2 regions of the Pelagibacterium nitratireducens genome follow, and region 1 is predicted to be linked to the other one. Evidence: riboswitches for the same ligand, from Rfam matches in the RefSeq annotation. Region 1 holds a riboswitch; the other holds the start of a gene.
What was found. Region 1 has a riboswitch for thiamine pyrophosphate ahead of thiB (thiamine ABC transporter substrate binding subunit). Riboswitches for the same ligand answer to the same signal wherever they lie in the genome.

Region 1 (7,303 bases):
TTGCCAGTACCGCCATTACCACCGTTGCCAGTTCCGCCGTTACCACCGTTGCCAGTGCCGCCGTTACCGCCGTTGCCAGTGCCGCCGTTACCACCATTCCCGCTGCCACCATTGCCGGCGCCACCGCCATTGCCCGTGTTGTCGTCATCGCGGTTGCGGTTACGATCATAATTGCGTTCATCATCGTCTTCATCGGCGTTCGATGAGCCAATCGCTGCAACAGGGATCTGATCGATACACATGGCAGCGGCGATCTCGAGAAGCTGCAGTTGAGCTCCAGCATCGACATCCATCGCAATTGCAAGTGTTACGACCGCATCAGCCGCCTCGATGCAGATCGGCTGTGGCACAACCGCGCCGTTGCCGGCTTGCGCAATCGAAAGTGCAAGTTGGACAATGTCGGCATCCCGAGCGGCGCCGGGAGCGCGTGAATCGAGAAACGACTGAACAACAAGATCGCACTGCCCGATCTCGGTTTCCAATGAGACGGGACAGAGACTCGCCGCTCCGGCAACTGTCAAAACCTGCTGCGCCTGAACCGGAAAAATGCTACTCAACAGCGCGCCGGCGGCAAGTGCCGTGCTGGCGACATACGCAAACTTCTTAGTCATGATGGATCGATCCCACAAGGTTAACTGAACGTTAACTTGCGAAACTACTTGCGGAGACCTGAGCGCAACGTGACTTTTCTCAAATAAACGACTTTAAATTATCGCGCTCCAATATGAGCAGCCACGGGTCGTCCCCGGCGCTGTCCACCTCGATGCAGATCTCCCGCGCCTCCGCACGGTTTGAAGTGCCGATCGTTTTCCCCTGAACCAGTTCCAGACCATCGAGCCCATAGCGCAACCCCAACGAACGGGCAAAGCGGGTCCGTCCGAGCGGATAGACCGAAACGCGCGCGCCGACATCGATCTCAAACCGGATCGAACCGGAAACGCCCAGCGCCAGGTCGTATCCGTCTATCAAGATGATCCGCCGCTCGGCCGCATGACGTGCAACCGCATGCAGCGCCGCCAGCGTGTGATCGAACCGCCCGCCGGTCATTCCCAGCGCCAGCGTCACCGGCGCGCGCGTCGAATAGAGACATTTCTCGAAATCGGTGGTGTCCTGTTCGGACAATGCCAGGATCCTGGTTTCAGCCGGAAACCGTGTCCGGTCGGAAACCGAGTCCATGTCCCCGATCACGGCATCGGGCACCAGCCCCGCCGCCATCAATATGTCCCCGCCCCTGTCAGCGCCCACCAGCCCCGCAGCCTGTTTGGCCAGCGCGGCCAGCATGCCGGGGTCGACCTCTCCTCCGCCAACGATCAGCAAAGGACCTTCGAACACCATTGGCGTCCCGTTTTCCCCCGCGCCGTCTTGCACTGGACCTTGCACGCCTATAGTGTCGCCTCGTCTCGCTGGGGTGTCCGTCCGAAAGGATGGGCTGAGAAAAACCCATAGAACCTGAACCAGGTCATGCTGGCGGAGGAAGTTCGAGATGGCAAGAGCCACCGATGGCTCTTCCATTTGAAATCTTTCCCCTAATCCATGGCCGCAAACTTGGCTCGGCGCCAGCAAAACCATTGGTTTTGCACGCCCCAACAATGAGGAAACTCATGATCGCTTCCGTAAGGACGAGCCTGTGCGCGGTTGTGCTCGGAGCGCTCGCGCTCCCGGCCATCGCCCAGGACAATCCAACGCTCACCGTTTACACCTACGACGCCTTTGCCGCCGATTGGGGCCCCGGCCCTGCGCTCAAGCAAGGCTTTGAGGCCCAGTGTGAGTGCACACTCGATTTCGTTTCGGCCAATGATTCAATCTCGGCCCTGCGCCGCGCCCAGCTTGAGGGCGATGCGACTGATGCCGACATCATTTTAGGGCTCGATACCGCCACCATCGGAGAAGGCAAGGCGACCGGCCTGTTCACCGAGCACCAGCTCGACCTTCCCGATTTCGACATCCCGCTCGAATGGACCGACGATGTCTTTGTCCCCTTCGACTACGGCTATTTCGCCTTTGTCTACGACAGCCAGTCCCTCTCGACACCGCCCACAAGCTTTGAGGAACTGATCGCGTTGCCCGACGATTTCAAGATCGTCATTCAGGATCCCCGCTCGTCCACCCCCGGGCTTGGCCTGATCCTTTGGATCAAGGCGCTTTATGGCGAGGGGGCCGTCGATATCTGGGAGGGCCTCGCGCCGCACGTTCTTACGGTCACCAGCGGCTGGTCGGAATCCTACGACCTGTTCCTCTCGGGAGAAGCCGATATGGTGCTCTCCTACACCACCTCACCCGCCTATCACCTCATTGCCGAGGATGAAGACCGCTATCGCGCCGCCAGGTTCGACGCGGGCCATTACACCCAGATCGAAGTCGCCGGCATCCTGGCCTCCAGCCCCAATCAGGAGCTGGCCCGCGACTTCCTCGCCTATCTCGTTACCCCCGAGGGGCAGGCTCCGTTGCCCGAAACCAACTGGATGTATCCAGTGCTCGAACCCCAAGGCGGGCTCAATCCCGGCTTTGCCGAAATGATCGATCCCCAACCCGCGCTTCTGCTCGACGCCGAGGAGGTCACCGCCAACACCCGGGCGTGGATCGAGGAAGCCTTTTCGACGCTGAGGTAAAAAATTGGCCGGGATTCCCTCCAACTGGCGTCCCGGCCGTCGTTACGTCGGCGCATCGGTTGCCGCCACCGTCGCCTTGCTCATCGCTGCCCTGCTGATCGCCCTTTGGGTGGCCGGGCAGCGCTTTGCGACCACCGGCTCCAGCGTCACCGACATCGGCTATCTGCTGGCAACCTCGGCCACTCAGGCCGCCCTTTCAACGGTTCTGTCGATCCTGACCGGCATGGCGCTGGCCTGGACACTCGACCGACTGCGCTTTGCCGGCAGGAGCATCGTCATCGGCCTGCTTTCGACGGCGCTGGTCATGCCCTCCCTCGTCATCGTTTCGGGCCTGCTCGCCATCTGGGGCCGCAATGGCTGGGTCAATGTCCTGCTCGCCCCGCTGGGGCTGGAAACCGGCTCTTCGATCTTCGGGCTCGGCGGCATCATTGCGGCCCACGTCGTTCTCAATGGCGCCTTTTCCGCCCGCATCTTCATCGACAGGCTGGCCGCCATCCCCTCCGAAAAGCTCAAGCTCGGCCGCAGCCTGGGGTTGGGCCCGCTCCAGCGCTTCACTATAATCGATTTGCCCACCCTCGCCGCCTCGATCCCCGGTGTGGCCGCCACCATCTTTCTTTTGTGCTTCACAAGCTTTCCCATCGTCCTCACCCTGGGGGGCGGGCCGGCCAACCAGACCCTCGAAGTGGCCATTTATCAGGCCGTACGTCTCGATTTCGATCTCGGCGCCGCCGTCAGCCTCGCCATCGTGCAACTGGTCGTCTGCGCGGCCATCATCATCCCCGCCTCGACCCTCTCGCCTGCCGCCAGCCTGTTCGGTGCCCAAAGCCATATCCACTGGCCCGAACGCCGCTGGCTCGCCGCTGCGCAGCGGGTCGTGCTCGCCATCCTTCTCGCCGGCTTTCTTGCCCCCCTGATCGCGGTTCTCGCCGAAGGCTTCGGAGCCATCGCAAATGTTCTGGTCCAAGCCACTTTCTGGCAGGCCGCTCTGACCAGTCTGGTGATCGGCACGCTCAGCGCGCTGCTCGCCATCGCCCTGGGCCTTGCCCTTGGCATGGCCCGCGCCTTGCAGGCCAGAGGTTCGCTCTGGCGCGCCGTGCTCGGCTTTCCGGTCTTTGCCTACCTCGCCGTCCCCGCTGTTGTGCTCTCGCTGGGCTTTTTCCTGCTCGCCCGGCTCACCGGCCTTGCCCCCGCCGCCGTCGCTCCGATTGTTTTGATCCTGGCCAACGCGCTTTTGGCCCTGCCCTTCGTCTTTGCCACCATCGCCCCGCCGCTCGAAGCGCTCACCCGGCGTCACCATCGCGTCATCCGCGCGCTCGGCATCTCGTCTTTCAGGCAATGGAGTCGCATCGAATGGCCCCTGCTCGGCCAGCCCGTCGGCTACGCCCTGGCCATCGCGTTTGTCTTTTCGCTGGGCGATCTGGGCGTCATATCGCTGTTCGGAACGTCCGAATTTTCCACCCTTCCCTGGCTGATGTATCGTGCCCTGGGCGCCTATCGCACCAATGACGCCGAGGCCATCGCAGCGGTACTGCTGATTGTCAGCGTCGCCGCCTTCATCCTCATCCCCAAACTGTTCGAGAAGCTGACAAATGCTCGAAATTGACCGGCTGACCTTCAGCTATGACGGCGGCGACACCGGCTTTGCCTTCGACATGCGTATCGGACCCGGCGAGATCGCCGGTCTGGTCGGCCCTTCGGGCGCCGGCAAATCGACCCTGTTCGACCTGATCGCCGGCTTTCTCGAACCGATCTCGGGCGATATTGCGCTTTCCGGCCGCTCGATATTGGGCCAGCCGCCCGAAGACCGGCCTGTTTCCATCCTGTTTCAATCGGACAATCTGTTCGACCACCTCTCCACCGGCGCCAACGTTGCGCTGGGCCTGGGCAGCGCCGCCAGGGCGACAGACGAAAGGGTGACCGAAGCCCTCGCCCAGATGGGCCTTTCGGCCATGATCGGGCGTCGTGCCGCGCAACTTTCGGGCGGCCAGAAGCAACGCGTCGCGCTGGCCCGCACCCTTTTGCGCAACCGGCCCGTCCTGCTGCTCGATGAACCCTTTACCGGCCTGGACAACCAAACCGCCGCCCCCATCCGCGATCTTGTCCGGCATATGGTGCGCGCCAACAATTGGCACGCCATCGTGGTTTCCCATCAGTCCCAAGACATAGAAACCATGGCCGACAGCACATACCGGATCGAAAACGGCCGCACGAAATTGATCTGAAGCGGTTCTACCCGCCCGCCGCCTCGGCTGGAGTGTCCTCCTCGACCACCGGTTCGGCGTCGGTCCCCGACGCGGCATCGAGCGCGGACCACGCCTCTAGAACATCGTCAAAGATCGCATCACCATCTTCGCCCTTTTCGAGGGTCAGAATAGCGCGGCGGCCGGTACCATAGACCATGGCCAGATCGATCCATTCGCGGTTCTCGAGCAGGTTGAGGTTGTTTTCGACGTCGAGGTCGCTGGCGCTCGACAGCGCGAACAGAAACGAGTTGCCCACGATGCGCGCCGATGCCCCTGTCAGCGGCTGGCCCTGCACCAATTCCTCGTTCTTGAGCAGAACGCCCGGCAGATTGGCAATCGATCCGCCCACAAAGCTGTCGGAAACCGTGAAATTGACTTCCATGAGGTGGCTGGCCGGCAGGTTGTCGTCCGCATTGCGGCGCAACAACACTTCAACATCCAGATTACGTGCCGGAATCGAGGCCTCGGCGACGATGGTTGGGTGTCCCAACTCGTCGGTCCCGCGCGACCATTCAACGCCGCCCGTATAAGGCACGGCGCCCGCTGCTCCGCCGGCCTGCTCCTCGAGCAGCAATGACTGTGGCCCTTCGGTGGCCGCTATTGCGGCACCGGGCTCGTCCTCACCATCACCGTCCGCACTCGGGGGCGTTTCAGCTTCCGCCGGCAGTCGGTCCTCGAAAGTGACCTCGGGTTCCGTCGGTGCTGTCGAGGGCGTTTCGGTTTCGGTGAAGGGAAGCTCCTCGCCCGGCATGGGTGAACCGTCCACTTCGCCTTCCGTGCTCGGCACATCCGGCGTGGTGTTGACAGCGGCCGGCGTTTCGGCCGGAGCCGGCTCTTGCGGCACGTCCGCATCGGCGACTTCGGTCGTCTCGGGCGCATCGTTCTGGGCAAAGATGGCATTGAGGTCGACAAACCCTTCCCGCCAGGCCCAATACCCCGCCAGGCCGCCACCACCAAGAAGCAGGACGGAAATCAGAAGGAAGATCGTAAAGGCGCCAAAGCCGCCCCGCCGCTCGGGATTGTCATCGTCGCCGGTTTCGTTGTGAGCTTCGGCTGCGGCGCCGCCCTCCGCCTCATCGGCACCGGTTGCTTCGCCACGCGCTTCGCGGTCGAGCGCTGCAATCGCCCGGTCGATGGCGACCTGCGCATCGGAAACTTCCGGACGTGCCAGAATGCCGGGCTCGAGTTCAACCTCACGAACGCTCGACATCGCCGGCTCCGGCTGAGCGACCGCCTCCTGCGTCCCACTCAGCGGACGTCCGTGCAGATCGACCAGCGGTGCACCGCTCCGGGGCTGGGCGTCAGCCTCCGAAACTATGAAATGCTTTTCCTCGGCTTCCGAAGCGGCATGGTCCTCCGGTTCGGCCACCGGCACAAACGGGACGATCCGCTCATCGCCTTCGGGCTCGGTCGTCGACGGCTCGGTATCTTCGGGTTCACCCGCGGCCCGTTCCGCAGAAGCGATGATGTCCTCGATCGAACCAGGCCGGAACGATTCAGTTTCGGGCTCGGGCTCGGGCTGGTCAACCGTTTCGACGGTCTCGTTCTCGACGGTTGAAGAACCGTCCTCGTCCGGCGAAAACATCGGAGCAGGCTCGGCCGAAAACTGATCGTCGTCCGCAGGCCCCTCCTCCGCATCGCCTTCCCGCCACTCGGGCTCCGCCGCAGCCACTTCGGGCTCGTCCACCCCGGGTTCGACGGTTTCGACTTCAGTCATCTCGGGCTCGGCGACAAAATCGTCGGCCGGAGGTGAAACAAAGCCGTCGCTTTCGATATCGGCGGGCTCGATTTCAGGCTCTGGCTCAGCTTCGTCCACGGCCACAGCGTCGTCGCGGTCATCGAACGCCGCGACCGGCTCACCGGTCACATCCTCGACTTCGGAGAAATCCTCGGACTGATCTTCAGGCTCGGTTTCCTCGACAGCCCGGAACCGTCCCAGAAGACGCTCGGTCGCTTCGTGCTCGACCTCACGAATGCAATCTTCGAGGTTGAGCCGGTGGGTCGTGATCTCGCGAGCAGGCAAGGGCGGATCGATGGCGCGCAATTGCGCTACAAGTGCACTGCGCGCCTTTTCGTAAACCGCCCGGCGATTTGCCCCGGTATTGTCGGGCAGGGCATCGATCGCCTTGCGCAAGAGTTCACGATAGTCGGCCATATCTACTCAACATCACTTGTTGCCGGCATTAGTCAAAGTTGTTTTTAAACAAGAAAATTCAATCTTGAAACGGGTCCTGGACCAAAATCGTGTCTTCGCGTTCAGGGCTTGTGGAGAGCATGGCCACACTCGCGCCGATCAGCTCCTCGATACGCCGCACATATTTGATCGCCTGAGCGGGCAATTCGGCCCAACTGCGGGCGCCTGCGGTCGTTTCTTTCCAGCCATCAAGCGTTTCATAAATTGGCTTGACTCGACTTTGTGCCCCCATTGAGGCGGGCAGATAATCTATTTTC
Region 2 (7,303 bases), 850 kb from region 1:
ACGAACGGCCAACGCCCACCTGCATCCAGGCTCGCCAGCGCCAGCCGGCGCTTCTGTCCGAACGAGAGCTCGAACGGATGCCGCTCTGCAAACCCGGCAAGCCCCCATTGCTCAAGCACAGCCTGGCAATCCCCGCCCCCGTCCATCGCCCCCAGAATTTCCTCCCGCACGCTCGCCGCCACAAGCTGGGCCTCCGGGTTCTGGAAGGCGATGCCTGCCATTGGCCCCTCCCGATGCCCCGCGCGCAACCGCAGCACGCCGGCCAGGCTCGCCGCCAGTGTCGTCTTGCCCGCCCCATTGGGTCCGATCAGCCCCACAATCTCCCCCTCTCGGATGTCGAGATCTATGTCCTTGAGAACAGCGCGCCCCATTGGCGGGGCGCAATCGGCCTGCCTGAGGGACGCAACAACCTTGCCGCCCGCCGAGGGAACGCTGATGCGCTGCTCTATGTATCGCTGCGCAACGACACCGGCCGCCGCTACGGCCGCATCATCGCCGACACCTGGATCGAATGGTGCCAGCACATCCGCAAAGGACAGCGGGGCCTGCTCGGCGGCAAGCCCGATCGCGCCGAGCATGTCATCGAGCGCCGAAAAGCCGGGCCGCCAGATACCGGCTTGCACAAGGTCCTGCCCGCGCTCCCGAAACAGCGGCCCCGGCGGCATATCCGCCAGCACTGCGCCGTCCTCGCCAAGCACCACAACGCGGTCGATAGCGTCGATCAACCCGTCGAGCCGATGGTCGATGACCACCACAGCGTCAAACGTCTCCCGCTCCGACAGCAGACCATGCACCTTGGCGGTCGCCGCCGGGCTCAGATGCGAGGTTGGCTCGTCGGCGATCAGAACCGGTGTCTCCTGCGCCAGCACCGAAGCCAGTGCGACGAGCTGGCGCTCGCCGCCGGACAGCGTAGAACTGCGCCGGCCCTGCCACGCCTGCGGCAAACCGAGCCGATCGAGAACGTCAGCAGTTCGCGCGGTGATCGTTGCCGGATCCATTCCCTGGTTCTCCAGCGCAAAGGCAATCTCCTCACCCACACGCATGCCGCACAGTGTTTCGTCTGCGTTCTGGAAATATTGCGCCACCGTATCGGCCCATTGGGCCGCACTGCGACTGGCAACGTCGGCGCCATTCAGTTTGATCCACCCCGCAACGATCGCCGGAACGGCATTCGGAATCAGCCCCGTCAGCGCAAGCATGAGCGAAGATTTCCCCGAGCCCGACGGTCCGAGCACAAGAACGCGCTCTCCCTGCTCGACATCGATATCGACCGGCCCCACCGCATCGTCGGTGGCGAAGGGATATCGGATCGATACCCCCTCCCATTGCGCCATGGTCATTGGGCTGCCTGCGCCGCAAATCCAGCGCCGCGACGCTCGATATCGATGCGCAGCCCTCTGAGCACGCCCGTACGATAGAGAGCCTCGACAATCAGGTGACCCACAACCCCAGCCAACACGGCCCCGCTGACAAGCCGGATGACAAACATGGCCCCAACCAGCCAGGGCTCAAGCGCGCCGTAGTCGAACAGGAACCAGTTATAGACAAAGCTCGTCACCGAAGCGCCCATCCCCGCAGCGATCAGCACCGGCAGCCGGTAGTGCTTCCAGCCCAGCGCCGCAAAAACCAGTTCCGCCCCCAGCCCCTGCACAACTGCGGCGATCAGCAGACCGATGCCCGCCGGACTGCCCAGCAGTATCTCGACCCCGGCCGCGAGCACCTCGGCCATCAGCGCCACCCCGGGTTTGCGGACGATGGCGGCGGCAACGATGGAGGCAGAGAACCAGAACCCCATGAAGACATCCATGGTCACCGGCCCGAACGCTGCCTGACTGACCAGCCAGACCTGAACCCAGGCCAGATACAACACGGCGAACGCGGCGCCGAAAACGGCAACGACAAGGGTTTCGCGCAGCGTCCAGCGCCACGAATGCGAAGCGAAATCGGACATTTGCTGTCCTCCTTTGATAACGATGTCGGAAAAAGCGCCGCGGGGCCGCGCCCCACGGACAAGTTACGCAGCGGCGTCCTTGGACGGGCTGTTGGCCGAAGCGGTCAGATCGATCGCGACATGTGCACTCGGGTCGCCGAAACTGAGCCATGCCTGCGAAAGGGCCTCAAAAACGGGCCCGGCGTCGCCGGCCAACCTTGTGCAATAGTTCTTCGCCCTGTCGAACACCGGCGAGGCTTTCAGGAAATCGATGCAGCCGTAGATTTCGTCCATGTAATCGGCCGGGCCCAGTGGATAGAGCGAAAACTGCACGGTAACCCGCTGGCCAGTCGAGGGCGCATCGGTCACGGCCTGCGCCGCGTGCGTCTTGCGCCTTTCAAGGTCTTCATCGAAAGCCGACGGCTGCTCGGGCGAGCAGATGTCCATGTCCGGTTCTCCCGGACACCCGCGCGAGATGGTGGCATGCATCGCCACATGATGCCCGCTCCGCGCTGCCGCAACGAACAATTCGCGCATGGTTGGAAAAATCAACTCTGGCGGACCGACGACAAGCGTCGAGATATCGTCGGTCTCTATGCGCAAGCGGTCCCTATAGGGCGCAATTGCGTCGAGAGAGGACAGAATTACGCGAACGAAATCGTCCGCCATGACATAAAGGGAGAGTTGTGCGCCGCACTTCATCTTCGCCTCGCTCCGCTGGTATTATCCAGATCAGCTTTAGGGTTAGATGGCTTTGCGCCGTCCTCTCAGCCCCGGCCATACGGAGCACCCCTGTCGAACGACTCGATGGGTAGCACAACTTTGGATCGTGTCGCAACGGGAACTTCCCGCTTTGAGAGAACACCGTTTTCCGGCACTCTATGCACCTGTTTCAGGAAAGGCCCAACCGTGCGAAACACCCGATTTGCAATAGCAGCCATCCTTATAAGCGCCTTACCGGCGATCGGCTTCGCGCAGCAGGAAGCCGGAAGCGAAAAAGACGCCTTTGCGCGTTTTTCACAGAGCTTTCCCGAACTGTGCTATGGGCTCGAAGACTCCGCCGCCGCGGAATATTACGCGAACGAGAGTTGGGATCTGAGCTGGGAGCCCGAATATTCGGACACCCCACAGACCGCCACACTCTACAAATTCTTCTGCGGTTCTGGCGCTTACAACGTCAACCACATGTACTATCTCGAAACCGAGTATGAGGGCTTGGTGCCGGTGGCCTTTGCCACGCCCCAGTTCGACGTCGTGTATGAAAATGATGATTTCGAGGGCGCGGTCCTCGATATGCCGATGACAGGCTACGGCACCCAGCTGTTGCTTACCAATTCCGAATTTGACCCCGACAGCATGACCATCACCTCTCACGCCCTTTGGCGCGGCCTTGGCGACGCTTTCTCAGCGGGAACCTGGACCTTCGATGAGGGTCAGTTCGTACTTATCCGCTACGAGGTCGATGCGCAGTATGATGGCGAGGCCAATCCCGAAACCCTCGTGCGTTTCAAATAGGAACCGCGTGCCATGTCAGAACTCAAGACCCGCCCAACCGACCGGAAAGTTTCCCAATTCATCGACGCTGTCGAAACCGATCAGAAGCGGCAGGACTGCTGGACCATCGTCGAAATGATGCGCACGGTAACCGGTGCCGAACCCGTCCTGTGGGGTTCCTCGATCGTTGGCTTCGGCACCTACACCTACGTCAATACGACCAAAAAACCCGCCGATTGGCCCATCACCGGATTTTCGCCCCGCAAGGCAAATCTCACGCTCTACGTGATGCCTGGATTCTCGAACTATGAATCCCTCATGGCCAGGCTGGGCAAGCACTCCATGGGAAAATCCTGTCTCTATATCAAGAAGTTGGCCGATATCGACTTTGATGTTCTCGAAGAGATCATTCGGCGGTCGGTCCACGACATGAAGGCGGCCTACCCCACCAGATAAGAAGAGACCGCAGCGCCGGGCGGACGACTGCGGTCTCCATAAACGCTTCCGCCGCGCTGTTGAGGGCTTGGGGGACTACAGCGGAAGCTTGTGTCCGCTAGTGCATGGGCTCGTTTGCCAGTCCAGCAGACACCTTCAATATCGGGTGCCATTGCGGCGACAAAAGGCCCAATCACCGAACTGTGATAAAATGCTGATTGGATCGCAGAGCATTGCACGGCGAAGCCGAAACTGGCATGCCTTGGGGTTAAAACCAAAAACAAGAACAGGACTAGCGCATGAAACTCATCACTCCGCCCGCCATACCGCTGAAATCCTTCTCCGATCCGGTCAAGGCCTGGGAGTATGTCTGCGAAATCTATGATCGCAACACGGGCTTCATCCGCGACCATCTGCTCAACCTCACCAAGGGCCAGGTGCCACCGGGCAAAATCCGGGCCCACTACCCCAAGGTGCAGGTCCTTTCCACCAGTTTCCAGCAGCAGGCCAGTTCGCGTCTCGCCTATGGTTTCCTGCACAGCCCCGGCCTCTACCAGACGACGCTGACCCAGCCGGCGCTTTTTCACAAATACCTGATCGAGAACTTCTCGCTGATCCTCAAGAACCACGGCGGCAAAATAGAGGTCGGGGAGTCTGAAACCCCCATTCCGCTTCATTTCGCCGTCGATCCCAAGGAACGGGTCGAAGGCGACACGCTCCTCGATATCGGCGTGCCGCTGCGCGATCTGTTTGATGTCCCCGATCTGGCGCATATGGATGACGAGATCGCCAATGGCACCTTCATTCCGCCCTCGGGCGGCCCCTACCCGCTTGCCGCTTTCACCGGACCGCGCGTCGATTATTCGCTGCACCGACTCAACCACTACACCGGCACGGTCCCCGATCACTTCCAGAATTTCGTGATCTTTACCAACTACCAGTTCTATATTGAGGAATTCACCCGCCTCGCCCATCAGTGGATGAGCGAAGGCCACGAATTCTATGAAAGCTTTGTCGAACCGGGCAATGTGATAACCACCAACTCCCGGCTCGGCGGCGGCACTGAAGGCACGCTCCCGGCCCGCCAGCCCCAGATGCCCGCTTATCACCTGACCGCGCCGAACGGACGTGGCATCACGATGATCAATATCGGCGTCGGCCCCTCCAACGCCAAAACGGCGACAGACCACATCGCCGTTCTGCGTCCACATGCCTGGCTGATGCTCGGCCACTGTGCCGGCCTGCGCAACTCTCAGTCCTTGGGCGACTACGTTCTGGCCCACGCTTACGTGCGCGAAGATCACGTTCTCGACGACGATTTGCCTGTGACGGTCCCTATTCCTGCACTGGCCGAAATCCAGCTCGCACTGCAGGAGGCCGTGGCCGAGGTCACCCACCTTGAAGGGCTCGAAACCAAGACCATCATGCGGACGGGAACGGTGTTTACCATCGACAACCGCAACTGGGAGTTGCGCGACCAGAGCGAGATCACTCGCCGTTTGTCACAATCGCGCGCCATCGCGCTGGACATGGAGAGCGCCACTATCGCTGCCAATGGATTTCGCTTTCGCGTTCCCTACGGAACCCTGCTCTGCGTATCCGACAAACCCCTGCATGGCGAACTCAAGCTCCCGGGCATGGCCTCGGACTTCTATCGCACCCAGGTCAACCGGCACCTGCTGATTGGCCTCAAGGCCATGGAGATCCTGCGCAATCAGCCGGTCGAAAGACTGCACTCGCGCAAGCTGCGATCCTTTGCCGAAACGGCATTCCAATAAGAAAGGGCGCCTCTGGCGCCCTCCTCATAAGCCCGGAAAATCCTGCCTCAGCGTTTGAGCGCCAGACTCTCATTGGCAGTGATCGCGGTCATGTTCACGATCCCACGGCTGGTTACCGACGGCGCCAGAATATGCGCCGGGTTCCGCGTGCCCATCAGGATCGGCCCGACCGGAAGTGCGTTGTTGAGTTCTTTCAGCAAGGTCATGGAAAGATTCGCGCTTTCAAGGTTCGGGAACACCAGAAGGTTGGCTTCGCCCTTGAGGACCGAGTCGGGAATGTAGCGTTCACGCAACCCCTGGTTAAGCGCCAAGTCGCCTTGCATTTCGCCCTCAACGATGAGGTCGGGGGCCACGCGTTTGAGCTTGTCGTAGGCCTCTTTCATCTTGTGTGATGTGGTGCCTTCACGCGATCCGAAGTTCGAGTAGCTCAGCAGGGCCGCCCTGGCCTCGATATTGAAGCGCTTGAGATGATCGCGCGCCTGCAAGGTGATCGAAACGATCTCGTCGGCGCTCGGATCCATGTTCACGTAAGTGTCCGCAAGGAAAAATGCCCCGCGCGGCATGATAAGCATCGAGAGAGCCGAGACGTCCGAAACGCCGTCCGAAAGGCCGACGACCGATTTGATATCGCGAACATGCTTGATGTAGCGGCCCTGAAGACCGCAGATAAGACCATCGGCATCGCCGCGCTTGACGGCAAGAGCGCCGATAACCGTGGTGTTGGTGCGCACGATGGTCCGCGCCGTGTCGGGTGTGACGCCCGAACGACCGACGAGCGAATGGAACTCGGAGACATATTCCTTATAGCGCGGATCGTCTTCGGGATTGATGATCTCGAAATCCTTGCCCGGCGTCAGCTGCAGCCCGAAGCGTTCGATACGCTGCTCGATAACGAACGGCCGCCCGATGAGTATGGGCTGCGCGATTCCTTCTTCGAGCACCACTTGCGTGGCCCGCAATACGCGCTCGTCTTCGCCATCGGCAAATGCGACCCGCTGACCGGCGCCCTTGGCGCGTTCGATCATAGGCTTCATCACCATGCCCGAGCGGAAAACGAAGCGGTTGAGACTGTCCTTGTAGGCATCAAAATCGGCGACTGGACGACGCGCAACGCCTGAGTCCATGGCGGCCTTGGCCACAGCGGGCGCGATACGCAAAATGAGGCGCTGATCGAACGGATTGGGAATAAGGTAATCCCGCCCGAAGGTCGACGGGGCGCCCGGCACCGACTCGAGGACAGGCTCATGGGCGAGCTTTGCGATGGCGTGAGCGGCCGCGGCCTTCATCTCCTCGTTGATCGTGGTGGCGCCGACATCGAGCGCGCCGCGAAAGATGAACGGGAAACACAGGACGTTGTTGACCTGGTTGGGATAATCGGACCGCCCGGTGCAGATCATCGCGTCGGGACGCTCTTCCTGAGCGATTTCGGGCATGATTTCCGGAACGGGGTTGGACAGCGCGAGGATCAGCGGGTTTTCCGCCATGTCCTTGAGCATCTCCCGCTTGAGCGCGCCGGCCGCGGAAAGCCCAAGGAAAATGTCAGCGCCCTGCATCACCTCGGCCAGCGCGGTCTTGTCGCTGTCTTGCGCGAAAGCGCCACGCCAGCGGTCGACCGAATTGTCACGCCGCGTCGTCACCAGACCTTCGCGGTCGGCAACCCATATGT

Region 2: linked by a shared signal. The riboswitch ahead of V6617_RS08975 (YkoF family thiamine/hydroxymethylpyrimidine-binding protein) and the one ahead of thiB (thiamine ABC transporter substrate binding subunit) in region 1 are both predicted to bind thiamine pyrophosphate.

Annotation. Positions count from the first base shown of each region.
Region 1 is NZ_CP146275.1:928,841-936,143, reverse strand. It holds gene V6617_RS04765 (hypothetical protein) at 1-206, shown strand, start outside; gene V6617_RS04760 (thiamine diphosphokinase) at 691-1,335, opposite strand; TPP riboswitch at 1,395-1,493, shown strand; gene thiB (thiamine ABC transporter substrate binding subunit) at 1,590-2,609, shown strand; gene V6617_RS04750 (hypothetical protein) at 2,614-4,212, shown strand; gene V6617_RS04745 (ATP-binding cassette domain-containing protein) at 4,199-4,831, shown strand; gene V6617_RS04740 (hypothetical protein) at 4,839-7,007, opposite strand; gene V6617_RS04735 (adenylosuccinate synthase) at 7,066-7,303, opposite strand, start outside.
Region 2 is NZ_CP146275.1:1,781,574-1,788,876, reverse strand. It holds gene V6617_RS08985 (ABC transporter ATP-binding protein) at 1-1,340, opposite strand, end outside; gene V6617_RS08980 (ECF transporter S component) at 1,337-1,951, opposite strand; gene V6617_RS08975 (YkoF family thiamine/hydroxymethylpyrimidine-binding protein) at 2,015-2,632, opposite strand; TPP riboswitch at 2,623-2,734, opposite strand; gene V6617_RS08970 (DUF1176 domain-containing protein) at 2,840-3,445, shown strand; gene V6617_RS08965 (DUF1801 domain-containing protein) at 3,458-3,880, shown strand; gene V6617_RS08960 (AMP nucleosidase) at 4,159-5,637, shown strand; gene V6617_RS08955 (NADP-dependent malic enzyme) at 5,685-7,303, opposite strand, start outside.